Regions from separate parts of the Rhizobium sp. M10 genome, predicted to be linked through region 1. Evidence: riboswitches for the same ligand, from Rfam matches in the RefSeq annotation. Region 1 holds a riboswitch; the other holds the start of a gene.
What was found. A riboswitch is a leader RNA that binds a small molecule or an ion and turns the genes downstream of it on or off. The one in region 1 is predicted to bind S-adenosylmethionine.

Region 1 (14,357 bases):
GTCCTCCGTTCGCGGTGCTTTCCCTGACGAGGTCAAGGCCCAGGCCACAGTCGAGCAGGATCTGAGCTATTCGATGGTGGCGACGGTCGCCCGCGGCCTGACGATGCTGACTTCGGATGAAACCGCGGCGGTCGCAAACGATCCGGCGGCGCTGCAGGCCAAGCTCAGCGAGAAGGGCGTGCCGCTCGCCGGCCAGCCGCAGCCGTACATGGTCACTGCCGCCAAGACGCTCAACGCCATGAGCCTGACGAGCCGCATGGCCATGACTGCGATCGTCTTCATTCTGGCCGTGGCCGGCGCCTTCTACGCGCTGCGCTCCATCGCGCCCCGCTTCCGCGCCCGTAACCGCGTCGAGCGCGTCATGCTCTGGGCGCTGCTGCTCGCCTCCTCGATCGCCATCCTGACAACGATCGGCATCGTGTTGTCGATGCTGTCGGAAGCCACGCGCTTCTTTGCCGCCGTTCCCGCCGGCGAGTTCTTCTTCGGCACCGTCTGGGATCCGCGCTTTGCCGGCGCCGGCAGCTCGTCCTTCGGCCAGTTCGGCCTGATCCCGCTGCTGCTCGGCACGCTCTATATCGGTCTGGTCGCCATGCTGGTCGCCGTGCCGGTCGGGCTCTTCGCCGCCATCTACATGGCCGAATACGCCTCGCCGAAGGTGCGCGGCATCTCCAAGCCGCTTCTTGAGGTGCTGGCCGGCATCCCGACGATCGTCTACGGCTTCTTCGCGCTCGTTACCGTCGGTCCGTTCCTGCGCGATTTCTCCGCTCAGATCAGCGGCCTGCTCTCCGGCAACTACAGCAACTTCATCCAGGCGCAGAGCGTTCTGACCGCCGGTATCGTCATGGGCATCATGCTGATCCCCTACGTCTCCTCGCTGTCGGACGACATCATCACGGCCGTGCCGCGGGCGCTGCGTGACGGTTCGCTCGGTCTCGGCGCCACCCGCTCCGAAACCATCAAGAAGGTGGTCTTGCCGGCAGCGCTTCCCGGCATCGTCGGCGCACTGCTGATGACAGCCTCGCGCGCCATCGGCGAAACCATGATCGTCGTGCTGGCCGCCGGTGTCGCCGCCCGCATCCAGATCAATCCTTTCGAGCCGATGACGACGGTGACCGTCAAGATCGTCAACCAGCTCACAGGCGACCTTGAGTTCACCTCGCCGCAGACGCTGGTTGCCTTTGCCCTCGGCATCACCCTGTTCTGCATCACGCTTTGCCTCAATATCTACGCGCTCTACATCGTGCGCAAATACCGGGAGCAGTACGAATGACGGATATTGTTTCTCCCACCGCCGGCACCGTTTCCAAGGCGCCAGCGCGCCGCGATATCGGCATCAAGCGCCGCTACGCCGCCGAGCGCCGGTTCCAGGCCTATGGCATCGCCGCCATCACCTTCGGTCTCGTCTTCCTGTTCATCCTGTTGTGGACGGTGATCGGCAAAGGCTACACCGCCTTCCAGCAGACCGCGATCACCCTGCCGATCGAATTCACCGAGAAGACGATCGACCCGGATAACAAGCGTGCGACCGATCCTTCGGTGCTGGTTGCCGCCAATTACCCGGTTCTGTTGCGCGACGCGATCGTCAAGCAGCTGAATATCAATGCCGCGAGCCGCCCTGATGTGCGCGACGCTACCGCCATGCTCTCCAAGAGCGCGCCGATCCAGCTGCGCGATATGGTCGTCGCCGATCCCTCGCTCATCGGCAAGACGGTCAATGTCTCGCTGCTCGCCGACGCCAATGTCGACAGCGCCAACAAGGGCCAGATCGATCTCTCCGTCGATGAGAAGAACCGCAAGGTCAACGACAAGCAGGTGACCTGGATGAACCAGCTGAAGGCGAGCGGCGCTCTCCACAAGCAGTTCAACACCGGCCTCTTCGTCAACGGCAATTCCAGCCGCCCGGAGGCCGCCGGCCTCGGCGTCGCCCTTGTCGGCTCGTTCTACCTGATGCTGATCGTGCTGGCGCTTTCCCTGCCGATCGGCGTTGCCGCCTCGATCTACCTCGAGGAGTTCGCGCCGAAGAACAAGCTGACGGACCTGATCGAGGTCAACATCAACAACCTCGCTGCCGTTCCCTCGATCGTCTACGGTCTGCTCGGCCTTTCCGTCTTCATCAACTTCATCGGCCTGCCGCGTTCGGCCTCGCTGGTCGGCGGCCTGGTGCTGACGCTGATGACCCTGCCGACGATCATCATCGCCACCCGCGCGGCACTGCGCGCCGTGCCGCCGTCGATCCGCGCCGCAGCGCTCGGTCTCGGCGCCTCGAAGATGCAGATGGTGTTCCACCACGTCCTGCCGCTTGCCATGCCCGGCATCCTCACCGGCACGATCATCGGCCTGGCGCATGCGCTCGGCGAAACCGCGCCGCTGCTCCTGATCGGCATGGTCGCCTTCGTCGCCAACGCGCCGACCACGCCGCTCGAACCCTCGACGGCCCTGCCGGTGCAGGTCTATATGTGGGCGAACGAGGCCGAGCGTGCCTTCGTGGAGCGTACTTCGGGTGCCATCATCGTCCTGCTCCTGTTCCTGATCGTCATGAACATGGGCGCCATCCTCTTGCGTCGTCGCTTCGAGCGCCGCTGGTAAACGGAGTTAAACATCATGAACATGTTGACGGAAGCTGCAGTTGAAAAGGCGCTGGATCAGAAGATGAGCAACGTCCCGTATAAGATGATCGGACAGGATGTCTCGGTTTACTACGGCGAGAAGCGCGCGCTTTTCGATGTGAACCTGAACATCCGCGAAAACACCGTAACCGCCCTGATCGGCCCTTCGGGCTGCGGCAAGTCGACCTTCCTGCGAAGCCTCAACCGCATGAACGACACGATCGAGGGCTGCCGCGTCACCGGCAAGATCACCCTCGACAGCGACGATATCTATGATCCCGATATCGACGTCGTCGAACTTCGCGCCCGCGTCGGCATGGTCTTCCAGAAGCCGAACCCGTTCCCGAAGACGATCTATGAAAACGTCTCCTACGGCCCGCGCATCCATGGACTGGCCAAGTCGAAGGCCGATCTCGATCAGATCGTCGAGTCCAGCCTGCAGCGCGCCGGCCTCTGGAACGAGGTCAAGGACCGCGTCCACGAGTCCGGCACCGGCCTCTCCGGCGGCCAGCAGCAGCGCCTGTGCATCGCCCGCGCCGTCGCCGTCAGCCCTGAGGTCATCCTGATGGACGAACCCTGCTCGGCGCTCGACCCGATCGCCACCGCCAAGGTCGAGGAGCTGATCCACGAGCTGCGCGAGAACTACACGATCGTCATCGTCACCCACTCCATGCAGCAGGCCGCGCGCGTGTCGCAGCGCACCGCCATGTTCCACCTCGGCAACCTCGTCGAGGAGAACGACACCGACAAGATGTTCACCAACCCGGACGATCCGCGCACCCAGGACTACATCATGGGTCGCTTCGGCTGATTGCGGCAATCCGAAGCCTTCCCGTTATTCGAGGACAAAGCCCCATGGCATCGACACATATTTATACTGCCTATGATGATGATCTGAAGTTCCTCTCCAGGCGGATTTCCGAAATGGGCGGCCTGGCCGAGCAGATGGTCGCCGAATCCGTCCGCGCCCTGGTCAACGGCGACACCGCGCTGGCGCAGAAGGTCATTTCTGACGACGTGATCCTCGATCACACCGAACGCGAAATCGGCGACAAGGCGATCGTCACCATCGCCCGCCGTCAGCCGATGGCCTCGGACCTGCGCGAAATCATGGGTTCGATCCGCATCGCCGCCGATCTCGAACGCGTCGGCGACCTCGGCAAGAACACCGCCAAGCGCGTCATCGCCGTGCAGAGCACCGGCGTTCCGCGCAAGCTCGCCCGCGGTCTCGAGCACCTGTCCGAGCTGGCGCTCGTCCAGCTCAAGGAAGTGCTCGACGTCTATACCACGCGCGCCGCCGACAAGGCGACCGCCATCCGCGAGCGCGACAACGAGATCGACGCGATGTACACGTCGCTGTTCCGCGAACTCCTGACCTATATGATGGAAGATCCGCGCAACATCACGAGCTGCACGCATCTTCTTTTCTGCGCCAAGAACATCGAGCGCATCGGCGATCACGCCACCAATATCGCTGAGACGATCTACTACATGGCAACCGGCGCCCAGCCGGAAGGCGACCGTCCGAAGGACGACAGCGCCAACACCGTCGGTGCCGCCACGGAATAACCGTGCCGGACCAGCCCATTGCGTGCGCGCCCGCCCGGGCGCGCAAAGAGGTCGCAGCCAATTTCTGATTTTGCGCGGGATCCCTTGCTTAAATCGCCCCCGGTTTAAGGATCGTGCGTGAGGAGACGGACACGCATGATCCCGAGAGTTGCAGTTGTTGAAGACGAAGAGGCCCTCAGCGTGCTTCTCCGTTATAATCTCGAGGCGGAAGGCTTCGAAGTCGATACCATCCTGCGCGGCGACGAGGCCGAAATCAGGCTTCAGGAGCGAACGCCGGATCTTCTTATCCTCGACTGGATGCTGCCCGGCGTCTCCGGCATCGAACTCTGCCGGCGCCTGCGCATGCGGCCGGAAACCGAACGGCTGCCGATCATCATGCTGACGGCGCGCGGCGAGGAGAGCGAACGTGTCCGCGGGCTGTCCACCGGTGCCGACGATTACGTCGTCAAGCCGTTCTCGACCCCCGAACTCGTTGCCCGCGTCAAGGCCATGCTGCGCCGCGCCCGCCCGGAAGTGCTGTCGTCAGTGCTCAAATGCGGTGATATCGAGCTCGATCGCGAAACCCACCGCGTCCATCGCAAGAGCCGCGAAGTCCGCCTCGGCCCGACCGAATTCCGCCTTCTGGAATTCCTGATGTCGTCGCCGGGCCGCGTCTTCTCCCGCTCGCAGCTGCTCGACGGCGTCTGGGGCCACGATATCTATGTCGACGAACGCACCGTCGACGTCCATGTCGGCCGCCTGCGCAAGGCGCTGAACTTCTCCAACATGCAGGACGTCATCCGCACCGTCCGCGGCGCCGGTTATTCGATGGAAGCCTGAGGGGTTTCTGACAAAGTCGAGCAAGCTCCGCCCCTCACCCTAGCCCTCTCCCCGTAAACGGGGCGAGGGGACGTGCCCTGCGAGAGGTGGGTAAGGACCGAGAGGTTGCGGCATATCCCCTTCGCCCCGCGCGCGGGGAGAAGGTGCCGGCAGGCGGATGAGGGGCAGTCACACCCAACACACTCACACAAAAAAACGGGCCTTCCAGCCCGTTTTCGCATTTCCAGCAATGGTTTGCCCGCTCAGCTGACCCGCGCTGCCGCCCGGCGGCGCTCGTTGACCGGCTGATAGGCAAGCTTCTGATGATAGCTGCAATAGGGCGAATTGTCCGGGGATTCGCAGCCGCAGAAGTGGAAGTCGTCCTTCAGCGGATCGCCGACCGGCCATTTGCAGGTGCGTTCGGTCAGTTCCGTCAGGCCGAGGCGGCGGGAAATCGGCACGACCACATTGCCCTTCGGAACATATTCCATTTCCTCGACGGCATCGATCTCGATCTCTTCCTTCAGCATCGTTGCGCCCTGCTGGCGGGTCACGGTGCGGGTGGTGATCCGGGAGGCGTAGTTCGGCGCGCGCGGCGCCGATGTCTGGCGCTTCGGCGTGCGCGCCGCGGCGGCTGTGCCGCCGGCCTTGGCGCGGCCCGGCAGGCTCAGTCGGTGCACCTTGCCGATAACGGCGTTTCGGCTCACGCCGCCAAGTTGTGCCGCGATCTGGCTGGCGCTCAGCCCTTCGGACCACAGCTTCTTGAGTTTCTCGACCCGCTCGTCTGTCCAGTTCATGCCCTGTCTCCACCTTTTGCGTTGGTGATGGCAGAATCCCTCACCGTTGTCCCGGAAGCCTCCGAAACAAGAAACGCTTGATCAATTTTGGTGACTAGTTCCGCCGCATGCAGTCTAGTAATTGAACTTTAACCTAGTGTGAGGCTGACTCCGTGACAAGAGTCGCGGGAATCCGGATGAATCGAATTCCGAGTTTTCCCCAACTTGCTGCCTCTGCGTGTCATTTCTGCAATAATGCCTGTTGAAGGCTGAAAATGCCGCTGTACAAGCTTGCTGCATCCGCTAAGGGCGCAGTTTTGTTGACATTGCAGCGCGAAAAGGAAATAGTACCGATCGCCGCCGAAAGGCGGCATTTTTGATTTTTCGGGCCTGGTTTTCTTAGCCGGAGTCCGGTGATTGACAACGCTGATCGGGAGACCCGCGCCATGGCCGAAGCCGCGCCGCTTTATGACACCTATTCTCGTGCCCCGCTGCGGTTCGAGCGAGGCGAGGGCGTATGGCTGATCACCGAAAGCGGCGAGCGTTATCTCGATTTCGGCGCCGGCGTCGCCGTCACCTCCGTCGGCCACGGCAATCCGCATGTGGTCGCCGCCTTGAAGGAGCAGGCCGACAAGGTCTGGCACCTCTCCAACATCTATGAGATTCCCGGCCAGGAGCGGCTGGCCAAACGGCTGACGGACGCCACCTTCGCCGACAAGGTGTTCTTCACCAATTCCGGTGCCGAGGCGCTCGAATGCGCGATCAAGACGGCGCGCCGCTATCAGTTTTCCAAGGGCCGTCCCGAGCGCTTCCATGTCATCACCTTCGAAGGCGCCTTCCATGGGCGCACGCTTGCGACGATCGCCGCCGGCGGCCAGGAGAAATATCTCGAAGGCTTCGGCCCCAAGACGCCGGGTTTCGATCAGGTGCCGTTCGGCGATATCGAAGCGGTGCGCGCCGCCATCACCGATGCGACGGCGGCAATCCTCATCGAACCGGTGCAGGGCGAGGGCGGCGTGCGCCCCGCCACGGCCGAGTTCATGAAGGCGCTGCGCCAGATCTGCGACGAGAAAGGCCTGCTGCTGATCCTCGACGAGGTCCAGACCGGGGTTGGCCGCACCGGCAAGCTCTTCGCCCATGAATGGTCGGGCATCACACCCGACATCATGGCTGTCGCCAAGGGCATCGGCGGCGGCTTCCCGCTCGGCGCCTGCCTTGCCACCGCAGAGGCCGCCTCCGGCATGAAGGCCGGCACCCATGGTTCGACCTATGGCGGCAATCCGCTGGCCATGGCCGTCGGAGGCGCCGTGCTCGATGTCATTCTCGCCGACGGCTTCCTGGAACATGTGCGCGACGTCGCGCTGGTCTTCCGTCAGGGGCTGGCTTCGCTGAAGGACCGTTATCCCGATGTGATCGAGGATATCAGGGGCGAGGGCCTGCTGCTCGGCGTCAAGGCGGCCGTCCCCTCGGCCGAACTGCTGCAGGCGATCCGCGCGGCGCATCTGCTCGGCGTGCCGGCCGGCGACAACGTCATCCGCCTTCTTCCGCCGCTCGTCGTCACCGCCGAGGAAGCCCGCGAGGGTCTCGCCCGCCTCGAGCGCGCCGCCGAGAGCATCCGCGCCTCCAAGGTCAAGAAGACGGCTTGAAGGGATTGCCGCCTCCGGGCGCACGACAGGTAAGAACATGGCTCCTAAACATTTCCTCGATCTTTCGGCCGTCACATCCGCCGACCTCAGAACCATCATGAACGATGCGCTTTCCCGCAAGCAGGCCTTCAAGGCAGGCCAGGGCGACAAGCCGCTCGCCGGCAAGATGCTGGCGATGATCTTTGAAAAGCCGTCGACGCGCACCCGTGTCTCCTTCGACGTCGGCATGCGCCAGCTCGGCGGCGAAACGCTGTTTTTGTCCGGCACCGAAATGCAGCTCGGCCGCGCCGAGACGATCGGCGACACCGCCAAGGTGCTGTCGCGTTATGTCGATGCGATCATGATCCGCACCACCGAGCACTCGCGCCTGCTGGAGCTTGCCGAGCATGCGACCGTGCCCGTGATCAACGCGCTGACGGACGATACCCATCCTTGCCAGATCATGGCCGACATCATGACCTTCGAGGAGCATCGTGGCCCGATCAAGGGCAAGACCATCGCCTGGACAGGCGACGGCAACAACGTGCTGCATTCGCTGGTCGAGGGGGCGGCGCGTTTCGGCTACCGCATGAACATGGCCGTACCCCTTGGTTCGGAGCCCAAGGATCACTATCTGAACTGGGCCCGCAATGAGGGCGCCGAAATCATGCTCTGCCATGATGCCGACCGTGCTGTCGAAGGCGTCGATTGCGTGGTGACCGATACCTGGGTCTCCATGAATCAGGAACATCGGGCCCGGGGTCACAACGTCTTTCAGCCTTATCAGGTCAATGCGGCCTTGATGGCCAAGGCCGGCAGCGATGCATTGTTCATGCATTGCCTGCCTGCCCATCGCGGCGAGGAAGTGACGGATGAGGTGATCGACGGCCCGCAATCCGTGGTCTTCGATGAAGCGGAAAACCGTCTTCATGCGCAGAAGTCGATTCTTGCTTGGTGCCTGGGCGCGATCTGAACCATAATCGGACGCCGCGTGTGAAAACGCGCGGCCGCGCGAGCGAAGGGCACCCTTGCTCTTCGCTTGAAAACTAGGAGTGAAAGCCATGGCAGAAGCTGCAGCCGCCCTCGGCCAGTTCGATTTCGCCGGCGATGACCATGTCGTCCCTTTCCAGGTGGAGGGTCTGGATGTGCGCGGCCGCGCCGTCCAGCTCGGCCCGATGCTCGATGCGATCCTCGAGCGCCATCATTATCCCGCGCCCGTCGCCCGTCTGCTGGCCGAAGTCGTCGTGCTGACGGTGCTGCTCGGCACCTCGCTGAAATTCGACGGCAAGTTCACGGTGCAGACCAAGGGCGATGGCCCGGTCGATCTTCTCGTCGCCGATTTCTCGACGCCGGAAAATGTCCGCGCCTATGCCCGTTTCGATCAGGCGCTGCTTGCCAAGGCGGTTGAAGCGGGCGAAACCGAGCCGGAACAGCTGCTCGGCAACGGGGTGCTCGCCTTCACCATCGACCAGGGCAAGTTCGCGCAGCCCTATCAGGGCATTGTCGCGCTTGACGGCACCTCGCTCGAGGAGATTGCCGGTGTCTATTTTCGCCAGTCGGAACAGATCCCGACGCGCGTGCGCCTTGCTGCGGCTGAGCTCTTCGATCGCGACGATGCCGGCAAGCCGCGCCATCGCTGGCGGGCCGGCGGCCTCGTCGCCCAGTTCCTGCCGGAGGCGCCTGAGCGCATGCGCCACCCGGATCTCCACGGCGGCGACGGCGATAATGGCGACCGCCCGCATGGCGAGGACGACGCCTGGGTCGAAGCCCGCTCACTGGTCGAGACGATCGATGCCGACGAGTTGACCGACCCGCTTGTCGGCACCGAGCGGCTGTTGTTCCGGCTGTTCCACGAGCGCGGCGTGCGCGTCTACGAACCGCGCGCCGTCTTCGACCGCTGCAGCTGTTCGCGCGACAAGATCAAGGGCGTGCTGAAGGGCTTTTCGGCCGAGGAGATCGAGGAAAGCCAGGAAAACGGCGAAATATCCGTCACCTGCGAATTCTGCTCGACCACCTATCGTTTCGAACCGACGGAGCTTCAGCCGGCTGAGTAGTTGACACCACTGCTGTCCGGTTGCGCGCATGACTGCCCCTCACCCTAACCCTCTCCCCGTAAAAACGGGGCGAGGGGACCTGCCCTGCGAGAGCGAGGAGGGGAACGGAGAGCTTGCGGCATGCTCCCTTCGCCCCGTTTACGGGGAGAAGGTGGCGGCAGCCGGATGAGGGGCCGGTGTCGGCAATCTCCTGGGTCGAGGTGTCGTGCCGCCTGTGGTGTTACACGTCAGTTAAGCACGCGCAGCAGCCCCGGTGAATCCAGCGAGAAGGCGGGGATGTCGACGTCGAACAGTTCGCCTTCGTCGGTTTCCATCTGGTAATGGCCGAACATCAGCCCGGAGGGCGTATCGAGCGGGCAGCCGGAGGAATATTCATAGGTGTCGCCGGGGCTGAGCCGCGGCTGTTCGCCGACGACGCCGGGGCCGGTCACCTCGTCCACCACGCCGTTCTGGTCGGTGATGTTCCAGTAGCGGTTGATGAGGCGAACGGCGACGCCGGAATTGTTGCTGATGACAATCCGGTAACCCCAGACATAGCGATCGTCTTCCGGATCGGATTGCTCCTCCAGATAGAATGGTTCGACGACGACTTCGATATCTCTAGTGAGGGCGCGATACATGCCTTGCACCTTAGTCAAGATATGTTACCCGTATCTTATAAGAAGGCCCTATCCGTCAAGAAACGGAACGTTGATCGGCGATGAAACAGCCGTGATCGCATGGTTTTCGATCGTTAAGCCTAATTGTCGGTATTATTCTACTTGGCAGAGCCGGGGCGGCCGAACCCGGAGGCTCGGCCGCCAATGCCGTCGATCAGGCCGAGACCTTGGTAAGCGCCTTGGCGAAATCCTCGATCAGGTCGTCCGTATCCTCGATGCCGGCGGAAAGGCGGACGGTGCCCGGCGAGATGCCGAGTTCGGCGCGCGCCTCTTCCGTCAGGTTCTTGTGGGTCGTCGTCGCCGGATGGGTGATCAGGCTCTTGCTGTCGCCGAGATTGTTGGAGATCTTGATGATCTCGAGCGCGTTCTGCAGCGCGAAGGCCGCCTCCTTGCCGCCCTTCAGCTCGAAGGCGACGAGGGTCGAGCCGCCGGTCATCTGCCTGGCGATGATGTCGGCCTGCGGATGGTCCTTGCGGCCGGGATAGATCACCTTGGCGACTTTGTTCTGCTCGGCCAGGAAATCGGCGATCTTCGCGGCATTCTGCGTCTGCTGACGCACGCGCAGCGGCAGCGTCTCGATGCCCTTCAGCAGCGTCCAGGCGTTGAACGGCGACATGGCCGGGCCGGTATGGCGGAAATAGTCGTGCAGGTTCTCGTCGATCCAGGCCTTGTCGGCCAGCACGACGCCACCGAGGCACCGGCCCTGGCCGTCGATATGCTTGGTGGCGGAATAGACGACGATATGGGCGCCGAGTTCCAACGGCTTCTGGAAGAGCGGCGTGGCGAAGACGTTGTCGACCACCACCTTGGCGCCGACCTGGTTGGCGAGTTTTGCCACACCGGCGATATCGACGATCTCGAGCGTCGGGTTGGTCGGGCTTTCCAGGAAGAACACCTTGGTGTTCGGCCGGATTGCCTCTTCCCAGTTCTTGAGGTCGCGGCCGTCGACCAGCGTGCATTCGATGCCGTATTTCGGCGCCAGCGTTTCCACCACCCAGCGGCAGGAGCCGAAGAGGGCGCGCGCGGCAACGATATGGTCGCCCGCCTTGACCTGGCAGAGGATCGCGGCGCTGACGGCCGCCATGCCGGAGGCGGTGGCGCGGGCGTCTTCGGCACCTTCGAGCATGCACATGCGCTTTTCGAACATGTCGTTGGTCGGGCTGCCGTAGCGAGCGTAGATATAGCCGTCGGTCTCGCCCTTGAAGCGGGCTTCGGCCGCCTCGGACGTGTCGTAGACGAAACCCTGCGTGAGATAGATTGCCTCGGACGTTTCGCCATATTGCGAACGCAGCGTGCCGCCATGGACGAGTTGGGTTGCCGGGCGCCAGGTCTTGCTCATGCCATCACCTTCACATAACAAAAAAACCGGCCGCAAAAGCAGACCGGTTTCATAACCCGGTCTTTTTAGCCACTTGTTTAACGTGGCTGCAAGCCGACCGGCCAAATCACCACGGGATAATTCTGCAATACTGCTGTTAGCTGCTTGCGTCAATTCCCCGTATTTGGTTTTGTCGGCGCAAAAGATGGATGGGGCATGATGGCTCGCGAAACTGGAATTCTGGCGGACCGCGCGATCGCAGCGCTGTTTGAAACGGGGCGTCTTAACTCCGAGCGGGAGCTGGACCGCGATCAGATCCAGCCGGCAAGCCTCGACCTGCGCTTAGGGAGCAAGGCCTTTCGCGTGCGCGCCAGTTTCATGCCGGGGCCTTCGCATCTGGTGTCGGACAAGCTCGATCGCCTCAGCCTGCATGTGATCGATCTGTCCCAAGGCGCGGTGCTCGAGACCGGCTGTGTCTACATCGTGCCGCTGATGGAGAGCTTGGCGCTGCCGGCCGACATGTCGGCCTCGGCCAATCCGAAAAGCTCGACCGGCAGGCTCGATATTTTCACCCGCGTCATCACCGATTACGCCCAGGAATTCGACAAGATTCCACCGGGCTATTCCGGCCCGCTCTATCTCGAAATCAGCCCGCGCACCTTCCCGATCGTCGTGCGCCGCGGCTCGCGCCTGTCGCAGATCCGCTTCCGCGTCGGCCAGTCCCTGCTCGGCGAGCCGGAACTCTTGAAGCTGCATGAAAGCGAGACGCTCGTCGCCAGCAAGCAGCCGAACGTATCGGGCGGCGGCATCGCGCTGTCGATCGATCTCAGCGGCGACAAGGACGGCCTGATCGGCTATCGCGGCAAGCACCACACCGCCGTCGTCGATGTCGACGAGAAGGACCAGCACGACATCTTCGATTTCTGGGAGCCGCTCTATAGCCGCGGCCGCAACGAGCTGATCCTCGATCCCGACGAATTCTATATCCTCGTCTCGCGCGAGGCCGTGCATGTGCCGCCGGATTATGCCGCCGAGATGACCCCGTTCGATCCGCTGGTCGGCGAATTCCGCGTCCACTACGCCGGCTTCTTCGATCCGGGCTTCGGCCATGCCCCGGCCGGCGGCCGCGGCAGCCGCGCCGTGCTCGAAGTGCGCAGCCACGAAGTGCCGTTCATCCTCGAAGACGGCCAGATCGTCGGCCGCCTGGTCTACGAGCACATGCAGGAAAAGCCCGCCAGCCTCTACGGCTCCGGCCTCGGCTCCAACTACCAGGCCCAGGGCCTCAAACTCTCGAAACACTTCCGCATCTGAGGCGCCGCGCCAACCCGACTTGACAGCGGCCCCCATCTGTTGGAAATCTCAGCGCATCGCGGGTGTAGCTCAATGGTAGAGCAGCAGCTTCCCAAGCTGAATACGAGGGTTCGATTCCCTTCACCCGCTCCAGTTTCTCCAATCCATCCTTATCCGACAACGCGCCGCACGCTGACGTGAGGCGCCTGAGATTTCCGCCTGCGGGTTTCCCGAGGACCTTCTCCGTAAACCGATCTGTAAAGCGCAGAAAAACGGCCGGCGTGGAAAAATCCCCACTTCAGACAAATCTCCTGGATGCTTTGTTGGTTCGATCGATCCAGAAGGTCTTTTCGAGCTGCCCGCAATCTTAGAGTTCTCAGATAACTGCCCGGTGTGGCTCCCTTGAAAGCCCGGAAGCCGGTTTCCAGGGTGCGAACTGAGACATTGGCGGATTGGGCGATCGACGACAGCGTGATCGGCTTGTCGATATTCGCATGCATGAAATCCACAGCCCGACGCACGTGTCGCGGAGCGGGGGCAAATATATTCGGCTCAAGTCGCAGAGAGTAGCGATGGGGCACTGACCGGATCAGCACATGAGCGAGTGCCTGGGTGAGATTGACCATCGCTATCGGCGAATGAAGCAAGCATGCTTCTCCAAGCATGCCGCAGATTATGGTCTCGACAAGATTTTTGATGAAATGTCCTGAGGGGCTGGATCCATCGATCACCGGCGACAGATCTAGCGATCCGACAAGAGGGGCTTCAAACACTTCGCCGAACGTCCGGCGAATCTGATGCCAATCCAAAAAGAGCTTCTGTGATCGATGGAGCGCTCCCCGCACGAGAAAGCGATCCGCCTCGCGGCTTTGCCCAATCAGCATCTGGCCCGGTGCCGCTGTTGTCGTGATCTGCCGCCGCGTCATGCCGGAGATGCCGTGTTGCGGCAGATGAATGGTAAGCCATTCCGGTGTATCGGAGGTGGCCCAGAGGTCCCACTCGCCATTGCATGCGAGATCGACAGCTGTCATCGGCCCGTGAGAACGGGCATCGGCGGACCAACTGAAGTCCTCAACCGTACGAGCCGGCGATGCGTCAAAGTGGGCGGCTCCCAGAAATGTTTCCAACATTCCGTCGAAGTCTGCGCCGGCCATTCGTGGGGTGAATGCGGTGTTATGAAGCATGCGAGCCTGTTCAATTCGCGCGTGAGAGCGGCAAGACCGCGCTCTGCGAGATGAAAAAGACGCCCGATTGGGGGCGAGGTCTCATTCGTTTTCTGTGCCGCCAGCGATGTGCTTGACTGCATCGGCAGCGGTCTCAAGCAGACGCTCCGCCATGGCCTGATCGGTCATGATGCGAGAGATGGTCACGGCGCCCACCATGAGGGAGAGGACGACCATGGCTTTGTCATAAGGTGTCGTGCCATCCGATGCCGGGATCATTTCGTCGAGAATCTGAAGGTGGGCTTCTATCCCCTTCTGAAATGGTGCTCGTACCGCTTCACTCTGACGCGCCGCGTCGGATCCGAGCGCGGCCAAGGGGCAGCCATCGCCTTTCTCTTCCTGGTGCCCGGTCGAGAGATACATGCCGACAACCGCTCCGAAGGGATCGGCGCTTCCGTCGGCAACCCTCGACCACCGGCGAACGGCGCTCTCCATCGCT
Region 2 (14,357 bases), on a different contig from region 1:
TCGCGGCCATAAGGGACCGCAGGGCACGGTGCAGGCGACGGTTTCCGACGCGCAGGAATCCGGCAAGCTGGTGATCGAGGCCGACAAGATCACCAAGAGTTTCGGCGAGCGCGCCATCGTCACGCCCTTCTCCATCCGCGTGCATCGCGGCGATTGCATTGGCTTGGTCGGGCCGAACGGCGCCGGCAAGACGACATTGCTGAAAATGCTGACCGGGCAGCTTTCTCCGGATAGCGGCACGATAAAGCTCGGCACCAATCTGGAGATCGCGACACTCGACCAGAAGCGCGAGGATCTCGATCCCGAGGATACGCTTGCAAACTACCTGACGGACGGGCGCGGCGAAAACCTGATCGTCAACGGTGAGCAACGGCATGTCACTGGTTACATGAAGGAGTTCCTGTTTCAGCCGGAACAGGCGCGGACGCCGATCAGGAGCCTCTCCGGCGGCGAGCGCGCCCGGCTGATGCTGGCCCGCATCCTGTCACGCCCGGCAAACCTCCTGATCCTCGACGAGCCGACCAACGATCTCGATATCGAGACGCTCGACCTCCTGCAGGAAATCGTCGCCGGCTTTCCCGGCACCGTCATTCTCGTCAGCCACGATCGCGATTTCCTCGACCGCACCGTGACGTCGACGATCGCACCGGCCGTGCCGGACGCGCCAGACGGCCGCTGGATCGAATATGCCGGCGGCTATTCGGACATGCTTGCCCAGCGCAAGGGCGCGCTTGAAGAGCGCAAGAAGGCCGAGAAGGCGGCGGAGAGGCCGAAAACCCAGGAGACGGCGCCTGCCGCGGGAAGCGCGAAGGGCAAGCTCTCCTTCAAGCAGAAATTCGCGCTGGAAAGCCTGCCGAAGGAGATGGCGAAAGCCGAAGCCGAGATTGTCAAGCGCGAACAGGTGATGGCAGATCCCAATCTCTTCACGCGTGATCCGGCAGCCTTCAACCGGCTTGCCGTCGAGATGGAGAAACTGCGCGCCAGCCTCACGAAGATGGAAGAGGAGTGGCTAGAGCTCGAAATGCTGCGGGAGGAGCTGGAGGGCTGACCTTCACAACTCAGCCTCTCGCGTCATCCATGTAACCGGACGGACGGCCGGAGCGGCCTTAAAGCGCCGGGGCTGGGACGGCAGCAGCGCCCGCACTGGCGCTGGCGCCCGTCTGGGCGACCTGGGGCTGCGCCTCTTCGGATTTTGACGGCAGCGCCTGCAGATGCAGGACGCGCGGCTGCAGCGCCTCGAGATAGGCTTCGGAGCGGCCGATATAGATCATGCCGGTTTCGGGCATGGAGGTCAGCAGCTTTGCCATCGTTGCCTGCCACTCCGGCTCCATGCCTTCCAGCACTTCGTCGAAGACGATCCAGCGCGGGCGCACGAGCAGCAGGCGGGCGAAGCCGATCGCCTTCTGTTCGTCGCTGTCGAGCAGCTTGTCCCAGCGAGCGCGGGTATCGAGCCTTGTGATCAGCGAATGCAGGCCGGCCTTGTCGAGGGCGGCCTCGACGGCGGCTTTCTCGTAAGCATTGGGGCTTTCGGGAAAAGCCAGCGCCTCGCGCAGCGTGCCGCCCGGAACATAGGCGATCTGCGGCACGAACAGCGTATCGTCGACCGGCGGCAGACCCATCGTGCCGCTGCCGCATGGCCAGAGGCCGGCCATGGCCTGGAACAACAGCTTGCGGTTGACGCTGTGATCGCCGTTGATCATGATTTTCTCGCCGGCCTTGATCACGACATCGGTTTCGCGCAGGCGGAAACCGCCGCATTCGTCGATATCTTCGCCGATCTTGGCGTTGATCACCACATCCTTCAGCGTCAGCGTGTCGGGCGCGGTGTTTTCATAGGCGATGCTGTCCTTCAGGTCGTAGTCCTCGTCCATGTCGAGCAGCGCCTGGCGGAAATCGGTGACGCGCATCAGCGTGGCCCGCCATTCGGCGATCGGGCCGAAATTGGCGACATACCAGCGCAGCGCGGTGTTGACCTGGTTGAAGGCGCCGACCGACATCATCAACTGGCCGAGGGTGAGGCCGCCGGAGAAATAGGCGGGCGCAGCGACAATGATCGGAATGACGATCACCAGCCAGCCATAGCCGGCCGAAACCCAGGTGAGGTTGGTATTGGCCATGGCCAGCCGCTTGACGACCCGCAGCACCGAGCTGATGTCGGTGTTGATGCGCCGGCGCTCGTTCTCCTCGCCGCGGGCGACGGTGATCGCCGGCATGTTCTCATTGGCATGCATCAGCGTGAAACGAAGCTCGGCCTCTTTCGAGAAGCGGTCGGCATTGAGCTTCACCAGCTTGCGGCCGACGACCTGGCTCAGCACCGAGGCGGAAGCGGCATAGAAAATCGCCGCCCAGACCATGTAGCCCGGAATGGAGAAGCTGTGGCCGTTGATGTGGAAGATGAAGCCGCTGGAAAGCTGCCAGAGCACGCCGATAAAGCTGACCAGAAGAATGGTCGATTGCAGCAGGCCGAGAACGAGCCCCGTCGTGCTTTCGGCGAGATTGCGGGAATCCTCGTGCAGCCGCTGGTCCGGATTGACGCCGATCAGGCCGCTGGAGGCGAGCCGCAGCGCCCGCTTGCGCTTCAGCCACTGGTCGACGAGATCGCGCGACAGGCCCTCGCGCATATAGAGCGCAGTCATCTGATTGAGCCAGGCCTGCAACACGTTGAGCAGCAGCAGCGTGCCGGCGATCATCGCGAAGATTTCGAGCTGGTGGAAGAATTCGCCGAGGTCGCGGCGCTCCAGCGAGTCGTAGAAGGGGGCATTCCACTCGTTCAGGATGACCTGGCCATAGGAGGTCGCCAGGATGACGAGGATCAGCACGGTCGCCAGAAACAGCACCTTGCCACGCACTTCAGAATTCCAGAATGCTGAGAACATCACCCCGAGGCGATATGTCAGGCTGAGATCGTACCCTACCCTGTCCTGCCTTCGGATGCCCGGCCTCCCCTTGGTCTTATCTGCCATCACGCTTTTCCAACACCGCCCATACTGTCATTATTAGCATGGTGGCGTTACCGGTCTATCAACAGATTCTATCAGTCATTAAACTGTGATGAGGCTTGCCTGAGTCGCCGCTGCATGCATTCGGCAGTTGATTCGTCGCGCAACTGGGACTAATTAAGGCATTCCGTGGTGATTTGGCCGGCCGGCTTGCAGCCACGTTAAAAAATTCGCTAAAGGGCCGCGTGCGGACCGGTAGCGATTTTTTGTCGCCGCCGGTTTTTTATTTTTGATCGAGTGACCGCAATGCCCATCAAGATCCCCGATACGCTGCCCGCCTTCGAAACCCTCGTCCAGGAGGGTGTGCGGGTAATGACCGAGACAATGGCGATCCGACAGGATATCCGCCCGTTGCAGATCGGGCTGCTCAATCTCATGCCGAACAAGATCAAGACCGAATTGCAGATGGCCCGCCTGGTCGGCGCCTCGCCGCTGCAGGTGGAGCTGTCGCTGATCCGCATCGGCGGGCACAAGGCGAAGAACACGTCCGAAGATCACCTGCTTGCCTTCTACCAGACCTGGGAGGAGGTAAAGCAGCGCAAATTCGATGGCTTCATCATCACCGGCGCGCCGATCGAACTCCTGCCCTATGAAGACGTCACCTATTGGAAAGAGATGCAGGAGATTCTCGACTGGACCGAAACCAACGTCCATTCGACGATGAACGTCTGCTGGGGCGCGATGGCGGCGATCTATCATTTCCACGGCGTTCCGAAATACGAGCTGAAGGAGAAGGCCTTCGGCGTCTACCGCCACCGGAACCTGAAGCCTTCCTCGATCTATCTCAACGGCTTTTCGGATAATTTCGAAGTGCCGGTATCGCGCTGGACGGAGGTGCGGCGCGCCGACATCGAGAAATCCGACAGCCTGGAAATTCTGATGGAATCGAGCGAGATGGGTGTCTGCCTCGTGCATGAGAAAAGGGGCCGGCGGCTCTACATGTTCAATCATGTCGAATATGATTCCACCTCGCTCTCCGACGAGTATTTCCGTGATGTCGACGCCGGCGTGCCGATCAAGATGCCGCACAATTACTTCCCGCATAACGATCCGGCGCTTGCGCCGCAGAACCGCTGGCGCAGTCACGCACATCTCCTGTTCGGCAACTGGATCAACGAAATCTACCAGACGACGCCCTATGACGTCGAAGAGATCGGCATGGATCTCTGAGCGGATCAGCGGATGCCGCGGCATTTCTTTCTGATCCGACCGGTTGCGGATTGAAGCAAATGCGGGCAGGTTCCGGTCCTGAACCCCAAGGATAGAACGGAACGGATGTCGATCATGTCGGAGAAGTTGGAGCGGGAAGTTTTCGGGCAGACGAAGGCGGGCGAAACCGTCTATCGTGTCGTCATCAAGGGCGGCGGGCTGACGGCCAAGATCATCAGCTGGGGCGCGGTCATCCAGGATCTGCGCCTCGAGGGACATGACGCGCCGCTCTCGCTCGGCTTTGAGGATTTCGACAGCTATCCGCTCTATTCCGCCTATTTCGGCGCGACGCCCGGCCGCTGCGCCAACCGCATCGGCGGCGGTAAATTCACCCTCGACGGTAAGGACTATCAGCTCGAGCCGAACGAAAACGGCGTCACGCATCTGCATGGCGGCAGCGACAATATCGCCAAACGCAACTGGACGATCGTCGAGCATGCCGTCGACCGCGTGGTGCTGAAAATCGTCGATCCCGATGGCCGCGCCGGCTATCCCGGCAATTGCACGATCCAGGCAACCTTCTGGGTGCACGGCAGCGGCGAACTGTCGGTGACCTACGAATCGACCAGCGATCAGCCGACGCTCGCCAATGTCTGCCAGCACGCCTATTTCAATCTCGACGGCCGCGAAGATGCGCTTGGCCACGACATCATGATCGCCGCCGATCATTATCTGCCGACCGATGACAGGCAGGTGCCGACCGGCGAGATCCGTTCCGTTGCCGGCACGGAATTCGACCTGCGCGAAATGGCGCCGATGAAGCGTTTCGTCGGCAGCGAGCAGGTGCTGTACGACCATAATTTCTGCCTGTCAGCCGAACGCACCGCCAAGCGCAGCGTCGCGCTCGCCCGCAGCCTTTATTCTGGTGTGTCGCTTGAGGTGCGCAGCACCGAGCCGGGCGTGCAGTTCTATGCCGGCTTCAAGCTGAACACCGGGGCGCCCGGCCTCGGTGGGCGCAAATACGGCCCCTTCGCCGGCTTCTGCCTGGAAACGCAGGTCTGGCCGGATGCCATCAATCACCAAGGTTTCCCGAATGCGGTGCTGCGCCCCGGCGAAGTGCTGCGCCAGGAGACGGATTATATCTTTACCAAGAGCTGAGCGTCCGCCCAGACGAACGCCTGTCAAATTTGAGCGCTATGAACCCTCTCCGGACACTCGCCGGGGAGGGTTTTTTCTATGGGCATCCGATTGCGTCTTGCCGATTGGTTCTAAATAGGTTCTATTGCCTGCCCATGGATAGAACCAGTCTGATAGCGGAACTGAACAGCCGCGGTCTGCGTGACGCGGGCCTGACCGGGCCGCTCTACAAGCGGCTGGCGCAGGCCCTGACCGGCCTTGTGCAGGAAGGCCTGCTGAAGCCCGGCACAGCGCTGCCGGGCGAGCGCGACCTTGCCGAGGCCTTGAAGCTCGGCCGCGTCACCGTGCGCACCGCCTATCGCGACCTGATGGCGTCGGGCGTACTGGAATCGCGCCATGGAAGCGGTACTTTCGTATCAAGCAGAGTGGAGCGCATGGAACAGTCGCTCTGGCGGCTTTCCTCCTTCTCCGCCGACATGCGCTCGCGCGGGCGGCTGCCGGCCGCACGGATCTTGTCGCGGTCGGTCAACAGGCCGTCGCCGGAGGAATCCTTCCTGCTCGGCCTCGGTGGCGACGAGCCGGTTCTGCGGCTCGACCGCTTGCGTCTTGCCGACGGCCTGCCGCTGGCGATTGAGCGCGCCGTGGTGCCGATCAAGTTCCTGGGCGACGATGCCGGCGGCGAAGGATCGCTTTACGATGCGCTGGCGGCCAACGGCCACAGGCCGGTGCGGGCGCTGCAGCGGCTGACCGCGGTCACCCTCGACCCGTCCTCGGCCGCCATCCTGAACGTCAAATCAGGCGCGCCGGCGCTTCTGATCGAACGCGTCTCGCGCCTGGAAGACCAGCGCGTCGTTGAATACACCCGCTCGCACTATCGCGGCGATGCCTATGATTTCGTTGCCGAATTGAGAATCGGAGATGACCTATGAGTGAGAATCAGTCGCTGATGCTGCAGGAAGCCGGCCAGTCGCCGGAGGTGGTGGCCACACTTCTCGAAAAGGAAAAGCCGGTCTTTGCCGAGATCGCCCGGCTGTTTTCGTCCGCCCGCCCGAGCGTCGTGACGACGGCGGCGCGCGGCTCTTCGGATCACGCCGCCACCTTCTTCAAATATCTCTTCGAGATCACCTGCGGCGTTCCCGTCGCGTCCGTCGGCCCGTCGATCGCTTCCGTCTACGGCGCCGCACTCCATCTGAAGGGCGGCGTGCATTTCACTGTCTCGCAGTCGGGTGCCAGCCCCGATATCGTGGCGCTGCAGGAGGCGGCCAAGAAGGGCGGGGCGACGACGATCGCCGTCGTCAACGTCACCGACAGCCCGCTGGCAAAACAGGCCGATATCGTTCTCGGCCTGAATGCCGGCGCCGAAAAGAGCGTTGCGGCAACGAAGTCCTTCATCGCTTCCGTTGCCGCTCTTGCCGGCGTCACGGCTGCGATCGGCGGCGGGTTCGACCTGCAGACAGCGCTCGCCAAGCTGCCGGAGGCGCTTTCGGCAACCGCCGGGATCGATACGGCGGCAGCCGAAGACGTGCTCTTCCACGCGACCTCGCTCTATACGGGCGGCCGCGGCCCGGCTTTCGCGATCGCACTTGAAGCGGCATTGAAGGCCAAGGAAACCGCCGGCCTGCATGCGGAGGCCTTTTCGCTGGCGGAACTGATGCACGGTCCGATGCGCCTGGTGCAGCCGGGCTTTCCGATTGTCGCCTTTGCGCCCGACGACGCGGCCTTCGCCAATAACGGCCAGGCGCTGGAGCGGCTGCAGAAACTCGGCGCCACCACTGTCGGCTTCTCCACGCAGCCGCTCTCCGGCCTCAATCTGCGGGTGCCGACGACGGGCAACGGTCTCGTCGATCCGCTGGTGTCGCTGCTCGTCTATTACCGGCTGATCGAGTCGGTGACGCGCCGCAAGGGCTTCGATCCGGACAAGCCGGCAAACCTGCTCAAGGTGACGGAGACGGTCTGATGGCCCGCAAGATCTTCATCGGCGCCCGTATTTTCGACGGCGAGCGCTTTCATGACGACAAGGCGCTGATCGTCGCCGACGGCCGGGTCGAAGCGATCGTTGCGACAAACGATCTGCCGGACGGCGAGACGGTGACGCTTGCCGGCGGCGTGCTTTCGGCCGGCTTCATCGATGCGCAGGTCAACGGCGGCGGCGGGCGGATGCTGAACGACGAACCATCAATCGCCTCGATGGAGATCATCGCACAGGGGCATCGGCCCTATGGCACGACGTCGCTGCTGCCGACGCTGATCACGGATACGGCAGAGGCCTCCATTGCCGCGATCGAGGCCGCGATCGAGGCTGTCAAAGGGAACCGCGGCGTCGCCGGCCTGCATCTCGAAGGCCCGCATCTGGCGCCGGCGCGCAAAGGCGCACATCTGGCCGAATTGATGCGGCCGGTCGAGGACCGCGACGTCAAGGCCTTCATCCGTGCGCGTGAGGCGATCGGCACGCTGCTCGTCACTATTGCCGCCGAACAGGTGACGGTTGCCCAGGTAAGCGAACTTGCCGAAGCCGGCGTCACCGTCAGCATCGGCCATTCCGATTGTTCGAGCGAGGCGGCGGAGGAACGTTTCGATGCCGGGGCGCGCGGCGTCACGCATCTCTTCAACGCCATGAGCCAGCTGGGACATCGCGCTCCCGGCCTCGTCGGCGCCGCGATCGATCATCCCTCCACCTGGTGCGGCATCATTGCCGACGGTCATCACGTCGATCCGAAGGCCTTGCGCACGGCGCTGCGCGCCAAGCGGGGCGAAGGCAAACTGTTCTTCGTCACCGACGCAATGTCGCTCGTCGGATCAAAAGAGGATTCGTTCACGCTGAACGGTCGCATCGTCCGGCGCGAAAGGGGCGGCTTCTGCTCGAAGCTGGTGCTCTCCGACGGCACGCTGGCCGGTTCCGACGTCGACATGATCTCGACGATCCGTTACGGCGTCACTTATCTCGACCTGACGCTCGCCGAGGCTCTGCGCATGGCGACCCTCTATCCCGCCCGTTTCCTCAGGCTTGCCGATCGCGGCCATCTCTCGCCGGGCGCGCGCGCCGATCTCGTCCATCTCACCGATGCGCTCTCTGTTACCGCCACCTGGCTTGCCGGCGAAGCGGCCTGACATCAAGGAGACCTGGCATGACTGATATCACCGATGCCTATTTCTCCAATCTGATCGGCCGGCTGGAGACGCTGAAGCAGGTACTTGCCGAGCCGATGGCGCAGGCAGCGTCGGTGATCCTCGATGCCGCCCGCGGCGACAAGCGCGTCTATGTCTTCGGCACCGGCCATTCGCACATGCTGGCGGAGGAGGTGCACTACCGCGCCGGCGGGCTCGCCTTCACGGTGCCGGTGCTTGTCGGGTCGGCCATGCTGCACGAGGGAGCGGTCATCAGCTCGGTCTATGAACGCACCCAGGGCCTGGTGCGGCCGATGCTGGAGCGTTACGGCATGCAGCCGGGCGACGTCATTATCATTGCCTCGAATTCCGGCGTGAACGCCGCGCCGATCGAAGCCGCCGACTATGCGCATGAAATCGGCGCCAAGGTGATCGCCATCACCTCGATCGCCTATTCCGCAGCGATCGCCAATGGCCGCCGGCGGCTCGCCGAAGTCGCCGATATCGTGCTCGACAACGGGCTGCCGCCGGGTGATGCCGTTCTCGACCTTGCAGGCACAGGACTTCGGGTCGGGCCGGTCTCGACGGCGGTCGGGGTCACAGTCATCAATGCGATCTTTGCCGAAGTCGCCTCGGAACTTTCCAAATCCGGCGATGCGCCGGTCTATCTCAGCGCCAACATGCCGGGGGCGGCCGAGATCAATCAGAAGCTGGTGAAGAAGTACAGGCCGCGCAATCCGCATCTCTGATATCGCGGATACAAAAAAGGCCGGTCTGAGCCGGCCTTTTGCGCGAGATGCAACCAGGATCAGTCCTTGGCGCGCTCGACGTAGGAATTGTCTTCGGTCGCGATGACGACGCGGGTGCCGGCATTGATATGCGGCGGCACCATGGTGCGCACGCCGTTCGACAGCATTGCCGGCTTGTAGGAGGACGACGCCGTCTGGCCCTTGACGACCGGCTCGGTCTCGGTGATTTCGAGCGTGACGTGGCGCGGCAATTCGAGCGCCAGCGGAATGCCTTCATGGATCGACAGGATGCAGGACATGCCTTCCTGAAGGAAGGCCTTCTGGTCGCCCATGGTTTCGACGTCGACCACGACCTGGTCGTAGGTCGCCGGGTTCATGAAGTGGAAACCTTCGCCGTCTTCATAGAGATACTGGAAGGAGACGTCTTCGACGAAGGCGCGCTCGACCTGTTCGGTGGTGCGCCAGCGCTCGGAAACCTTCACGCCGTCAACGATGCGGCGCATGTCGACCTGGGTGACCGGCGTGCCCTTGCCCGGATGAAAGTTCTGGGCGGTGAGAACGACGTAAAGCTTGCCGTCGACATCGAGAACGTTGCCCTTGCGGACCGAAGAGGCGATGACCTTGACCATAAGACTTCCTTGTAACTCGGCTTTCGGCGTCGTAGAGGACTGTCGAAACGCCCTGAAGACGCAAATATTTTTCTTTGGGGGCGCAACTAACCTAAAATCCGGGAAATAGCCACCCCCATACCGGCTTCTCCGGCGAAGAAAGCTTGGAATGAACTCTGCGGCCAAAGCGTCCCCCTGGTGGACCCCGTCCGTGCATGCCGATCGCCGCCCGTTCCTCATCGGGCGCAATGCGATCCAGGCCACGTTGCGCGGGTTTTTCGCGCGCGAGGACTTCATCGAGGTGGATACCGCGGTGCTGCAGATATCGCCGGGCAACGAGGCGCACCTGCATGCCTTCGCGACGGAAGCGGTGACGACGGACGGGCAGAGGGCGCCGTTTTATCTGCACACTTCGCCGGAATTCGCTTGCAAGAAGCTGCTTGCTGCCGGCGAGCAGCGCATCTCCTGTTTTGCCCATGTCTACCGCAATCGCGAGCGCGGGCCGCTGCATCACCCGGAATTCACCATGCTCGAATGGTATCGGACCGGCGAAAGCTATGAGAGCCTGATGATGGATTGCGTGCGCATTCTGGCGCTTGCGGCCGAGACGGCGAAGACTGACAGGCTTGGCTATCGCGGCCGTGAGAGCGATCCCTTTGCAGGGCCGGAGCGGGTGAGCGTCGCCGAAGCGTTCGAGCGCCACGCCGGCATCGATCTTCTCGCCTCCGTCGCCGCCGGCGGTTCGACCGATCGTGAGCATCTGGCGGCCGAAGTCCGGCGCGTCGGCATGCGTGTGGCCGAAGACGACGGCTGGGCCGATCTCTTCAGCCGGGTGCTGGTCGAGAAAATCGAGCCGCATCTCGGCTTCGGCCGCATCACCATCCTCGACGAATATCCGGTCTCGGAGGCGGCCCTTGCCCGCCCATCAGCCCGCGATCCGCGTGTTGCCGAGCGTTTCGAGCTCTATGCCTGCGGCGTCGAGCTCGCCAACGGCTTCGGCGAGCTCACCAACGCCGCCGAACAAAAGCGGCGGTTCGAGATCGAGATGGCCGAGAAGATGCGGGTCTATGGTGAGACCTATCCGATCGACGAGGATTTCCTGGCGGCACTGTCGTCGATGCCCGAGGCAAGCGGCATTGCGCTCGGTTTCGACCGGCTTGTCATGCTGGCGACGGGCGCTTCGCGCATCGATCAGGTGCTCTGGGCACCGGTCGCGGAGTATGGGCGATGAACGCCGTCAAGCCGCTCAAGAGCGTCGATGATCTTCTGCAGGCAGGTCTGGCCACGCTCGGCGATCGTGCAATGCTCGACGAAGTGGCCGCGCGTTACGCGATCGCGCTGACGCCTGCCGTCACGAGGCTGATCGACCGCGCCGATCCCGATGATCCGATCGCACGGCAATTCGTGCCCGACGCCGCCGAACTGACGGTCGCGCCCGAGGAACGCGCCGATCCGATCGGCGACCATACCCATAGCCCCGTCGAAGGCATCGTCCACCGCTATCCCGATCGCGTACTGCTCAAAGCCGTGCATATCTGCCCGGTCTATTGCCGCTTCTGCTTCCGACGCGAAATGGTCGGACCGCAGGGTCTCGGCACGCTCGATGCGGCGGCGATGCAGAAAGCCTTCGATTACATAGCCGGCCACCAGGAGATCTGGGAGGTGATCCTCACCGGCGGCGATCCGCTGGTGCTTTCCGCGCGCCGGCTCCGCGACATCATGGAGGCGCTGGCGGCAATCGCGCATGTCAAGATCGTGCGCTTCCACACCCGCATTCCCGTGGTCGATCCCGAAAAGATCGACGCGGCGCTGATCGATGCCCTGAAGGCGAGCGGCAAGACGGTCTATGTGGCGCTGCATGCCAACCATCCCAGCGAGCTGACAAGCGAAGCGCGCGCGGCTTGCGCCCGCCTGGTCGACGCCGGCATCGCCATGGTCAGCCAGTCGGTACTGCTGAAGGGCGTCAATGACGATCCCGACGTGCTTGCCGAACTGATGAAGGCCTTCGTCGAGATCCGCGTCAAACCCTATTACCTGCACCATCCGGATCTCGCGCCCGGCACCGGCCATTTCAGATTGACGATCGACGAGGGGCAGCGGATCGTCGCGGCGCTGCGCGGACGGATTTCCGGGCTTTGCCAGCCGGCCTATATCCTCGATATCCCAGGCGGCCACGGCAAGGCCGTCATCAGCGAAAGCGTGATCAGGGCAACAGGTGACGGATGTTATTCCGTCTCGGACTATCGCGGCGGCGAGCATTTCTATCCCCCCGCCGGTTGACGCAAAATGGCGCTTTGCGTGTCATTTCTGTACTCGTCGCGTCGACGAGCGCCGCAAGCTTCGTTGTCGAAACTCTATTAAACTATTGATGTAGAATTGTTATTTTTACTCCAGCCAAGCCGATCGCTAAAATCCTAACTGTGAGTGCTAATCATATTTAACCCAACAAATTAGCGGAATGTTCTGTTTTCCGCACTAAAAGAACGCTCATGACAAGGCGATGAACGCCGGTTCGGGATCATGAGAATCTTGGAGTGATGGGATGAATACGACAATCCGCGACCTCGTAGCCAAATTTGGCAAGCTTCCGACGTCGATCGACCAGATCGCCGACGATGCCGATCTTTATGCAGCAGGTCTGACGTCCTTCGCTTCGGTGCAGCTGATGCTCGGCATTGAAGAGGCGTTCGACATCGAATTTCCCGACAATCTCCTGAACCGCAAATCCTTCGCGAGCATCTCGGCGATCGCCAAAACCGTCGATCTCATCCGGGACGGCCGGAAGGTCGCCTGATGAATTTCCCCGTCAAGATCATGCAGGACGGTCTTGTCGCAAGGGTGGCTCGCGTCGCCGAAATCGCGGCCAAACATGCCGATGCCGTTGACGCCGAGGGCCGTTTCCCACGGGAGGCCGTGGATGCCATGAAGGCCGAGAGGCTGCTCGGCATTCAGGTGCCGCACCATCTCGGCGGTGAATCGGCCTCGATCACCGAGATCGCCGAATTGTGCTCGATGCTCGGCCAGGCTTGCGCGGCGAGCGCCATGGTCTTCGCCATGCACCACATCAAGCTGTCGAGCCTTGTCGAACACGGCGCCGACAGCCAATGGCATTGCCATTTCATGCGCCGCATTGCTGCCGAGCAGCTGCTGATCGCCTCCGCCACCACCGAGGGCGGGATCGGCGGAAACCTGCGCAACAGTATTTGCGCGGTCGAAGTCGATGGCGATATCTGCCGCCTCGAAAAGGATGCGACCGTCATTTCCTACGGCTCGCATGCCGACGCCATTCTCATCACCTCGCGCGCCCACGCCCAGGCCGCCTCCTCCGATCAGGTGCTGACGGCCTTCCTCAAGGACCAGTACACGCTCGAAAAGACGCATGTCTGGAATACGCTCGGCATGCGCGGCACCTGCTCCGACGGCTTCCTGTTCAAAGGGCAAGCGCCGGCGCATCAGATCCTGCCGAAGCCTTTCGCCGAGATCGCGGCGCAATCCATGCTCGCTTCCTCGCACCTGTTGTGGAGCGGCGTCTGGTACGGGATTGCGGTCGACGCCGTTGCTCGCGCGCAGGCCTTCGTGCGCGCCGCCGCCCGCAAGGCCCCCGATGCCCAGCCGCCCGGCGCCCTGCGCCTCGCCGAGGTCTCGAACCTGCTGCAGATGGTGAAATCCAACGTGGTGGCCGGCCTGAAGGCCTATGAACATGCCAAAGCCGATCCCGACAGACTGTCGTCGATGGGCTTCGCCGTGGCGATGAACAACGTCAAGATCGCCTCGTCCGAGACGATCCTGGAGATCGTCAACCATGCCATGCTGATCTGCGGTATCATGGGCTACAAGAACGGCACGCCCTTCAGCCTCGGACGCCATCTGCGCGACGCGCATTCCGCACAACTCATGATCTCGAACGACCGCATCCTCGGCAATACGTCGAGCATGCTTCTTGTCCACAAGCAGGACACTAGCCTACTGGGGTAACAGTCATGGATATGCAGACCTCGTTTCTCGACCGGCTTTTCGAAGCCGGCCTGCTGATCGACACGGGCATCGATGGACTCTATGGCCGCAGCGGCCAGTTCGAAGAGGTGATCGCTGCCTTCGAGCGCCTCATCGACAAGGTCGGCGGCGGCGACGGTGCGGAGGCCATGCGCTTTCCTCCGGGCATGAACCGCGCCTTCTTCGAAAAGAGCGGCTACATGAAGAGCTTCCCGCAGCTGGCCGGCACGGTGCACAGCTTCTGCGGCAGCGAACTCGACCATGTCAGCCTGCTGCAATGCATGGAAGTCGGCGAGGACTGGACCAAGGGGCAAGAGGCGACCGACATCGTGCTGACGCCGGCGGCCTGCTATCCGCTCTATCCGACGGTCGCCAAACGCGGCAATCTGCCGAAGACCGGCGGCCTCTTCGACCTGCAATCCTATTGCTTCCGCCACGAGCCGTCGAAAGACCCGGCCCGCCAGCAGCTGTTCCGCATGCGCGAATATGTCTGCATGGGCACCGAAGAGCACGTCACCGATTTCCGCCAGCGCTGGATGGATCGCGGCATCGAGATGATGAAGGCCGTCGGCCTCGAGGTGACGATCGATATTGCCAACGATCCGTTCTTCGGCCGC

Region 2: another riboswitch for S-adenosylmethionine. It lies ahead of metA (homoserine O-succinyltransferase); the one in region 1 lies ahead of CO671_RS32065 (O-succinylhomoserine sulfhydrylase).

Annotation. Positions count from the first base shown of each region.
Region 1 is NZ_NWTA01000043.1:1,771-16,127, forward strand. It holds gene pstC (phosphate ABC transporter permease subunit PstC) at 1-1,270, shown strand, start outside; gene pstA (phosphate ABC transporter permease PstA) at 1,267-2,586, shown strand; gene pstB (phosphate ABC transporter ATP-binding protein PstB) at 2,602-3,417, shown strand; gene phoU (phosphate signaling complex protein PhoU) at 3,462-4,175, shown strand; gene phoB (phosphate regulon transcriptional regulator PhoB) at 4,311-4,994, shown strand; gene CO671_RS32040 (GcrA family cell cycle regulator) at 5,237-5,770, opposite strand; gene CO671_RS32045 (aspartate aminotransferase family protein) at 6,196-7,395, shown strand; gene argF (ornithine carbamoyltransferase) at 7,433-8,347, shown strand; gene CO671_RS32055 (Hsp33 family molecular chaperone) at 8,436-9,428, shown strand; gene apaG (Co2+/Mg2+ efflux protein ApaG) at 9,656-10,048, opposite strand; gene CO671_RS32065 (O-succinylhomoserine sulfhydrylase) at 10,242-11,426, opposite strand; SAM riboswitch at 11,471-11,549, opposite strand; gene CO671_RS32070 (2'-deoxycytidine 5'-triphosphate deaminase) at 11,622-12,716, shown strand; tRNA gene CO671_RS32075 (tRNA-Gly) at 12,775-12,848, shown strand; gene CO671_RS32080 (helix-turn-helix transcriptional regulator) at 12,866-13,879, opposite strand; gene CO671_RS32085 (TetR/AcrR family transcriptional regulator) at 13,961-14,357, opposite strand, start outside.
Region 2 is NZ_NWTA01000005.1:171,239-185,595, reverse strand. It holds gene CO671_RS10435 (ABC-F family ATP-binding cassette domain-containing protein) at 1-1,048, shown strand, start outside; gene CO671_RS10430 (ABC transporter ATP-binding protein/permease) at 1,107-2,963, opposite strand; SAM riboswitch at 3,119-3,196, shown strand; gene metA (homoserine O-succinyltransferase) at 3,246-4,169, shown strand; gene CO671_RS10420 (aldose epimerase family protein) at 4,284-5,306, shown strand; gene CO671_RS10415 (GntR family transcriptional regulator) at 5,441-6,214, shown strand; gene CO671_RS10410 (SIS domain-containing protein) at 6,211-7,242, shown strand; gene nagA (N-acetylglucosamine-6-phosphate deacetylase) at 7,242-8,393, shown strand; gene CO671_RS10400 (SIS domain-containing protein) at 8,411-9,139, shown strand; gene efp (elongation factor P) at 9,199-9,768, opposite strand; gene epmA (EF-P lysine aminoacylase EpmA) at 9,917-10,978, shown strand; gene CO671_RS10385 (lysine-2,3-aminomutase-like protein) at 10,975-12,027, shown strand; gene CO671_RS10380 (acyl carrier protein) at 12,290-12,541, shown strand; gene CO671_RS10375 (acyl-CoA dehydrogenase family protein) at 12,541-13,722, shown strand; gene CO671_RS10370 (amino acid--[acyl-carrier-protein] ligase) at 13,728-14,357, shown strand, end outside.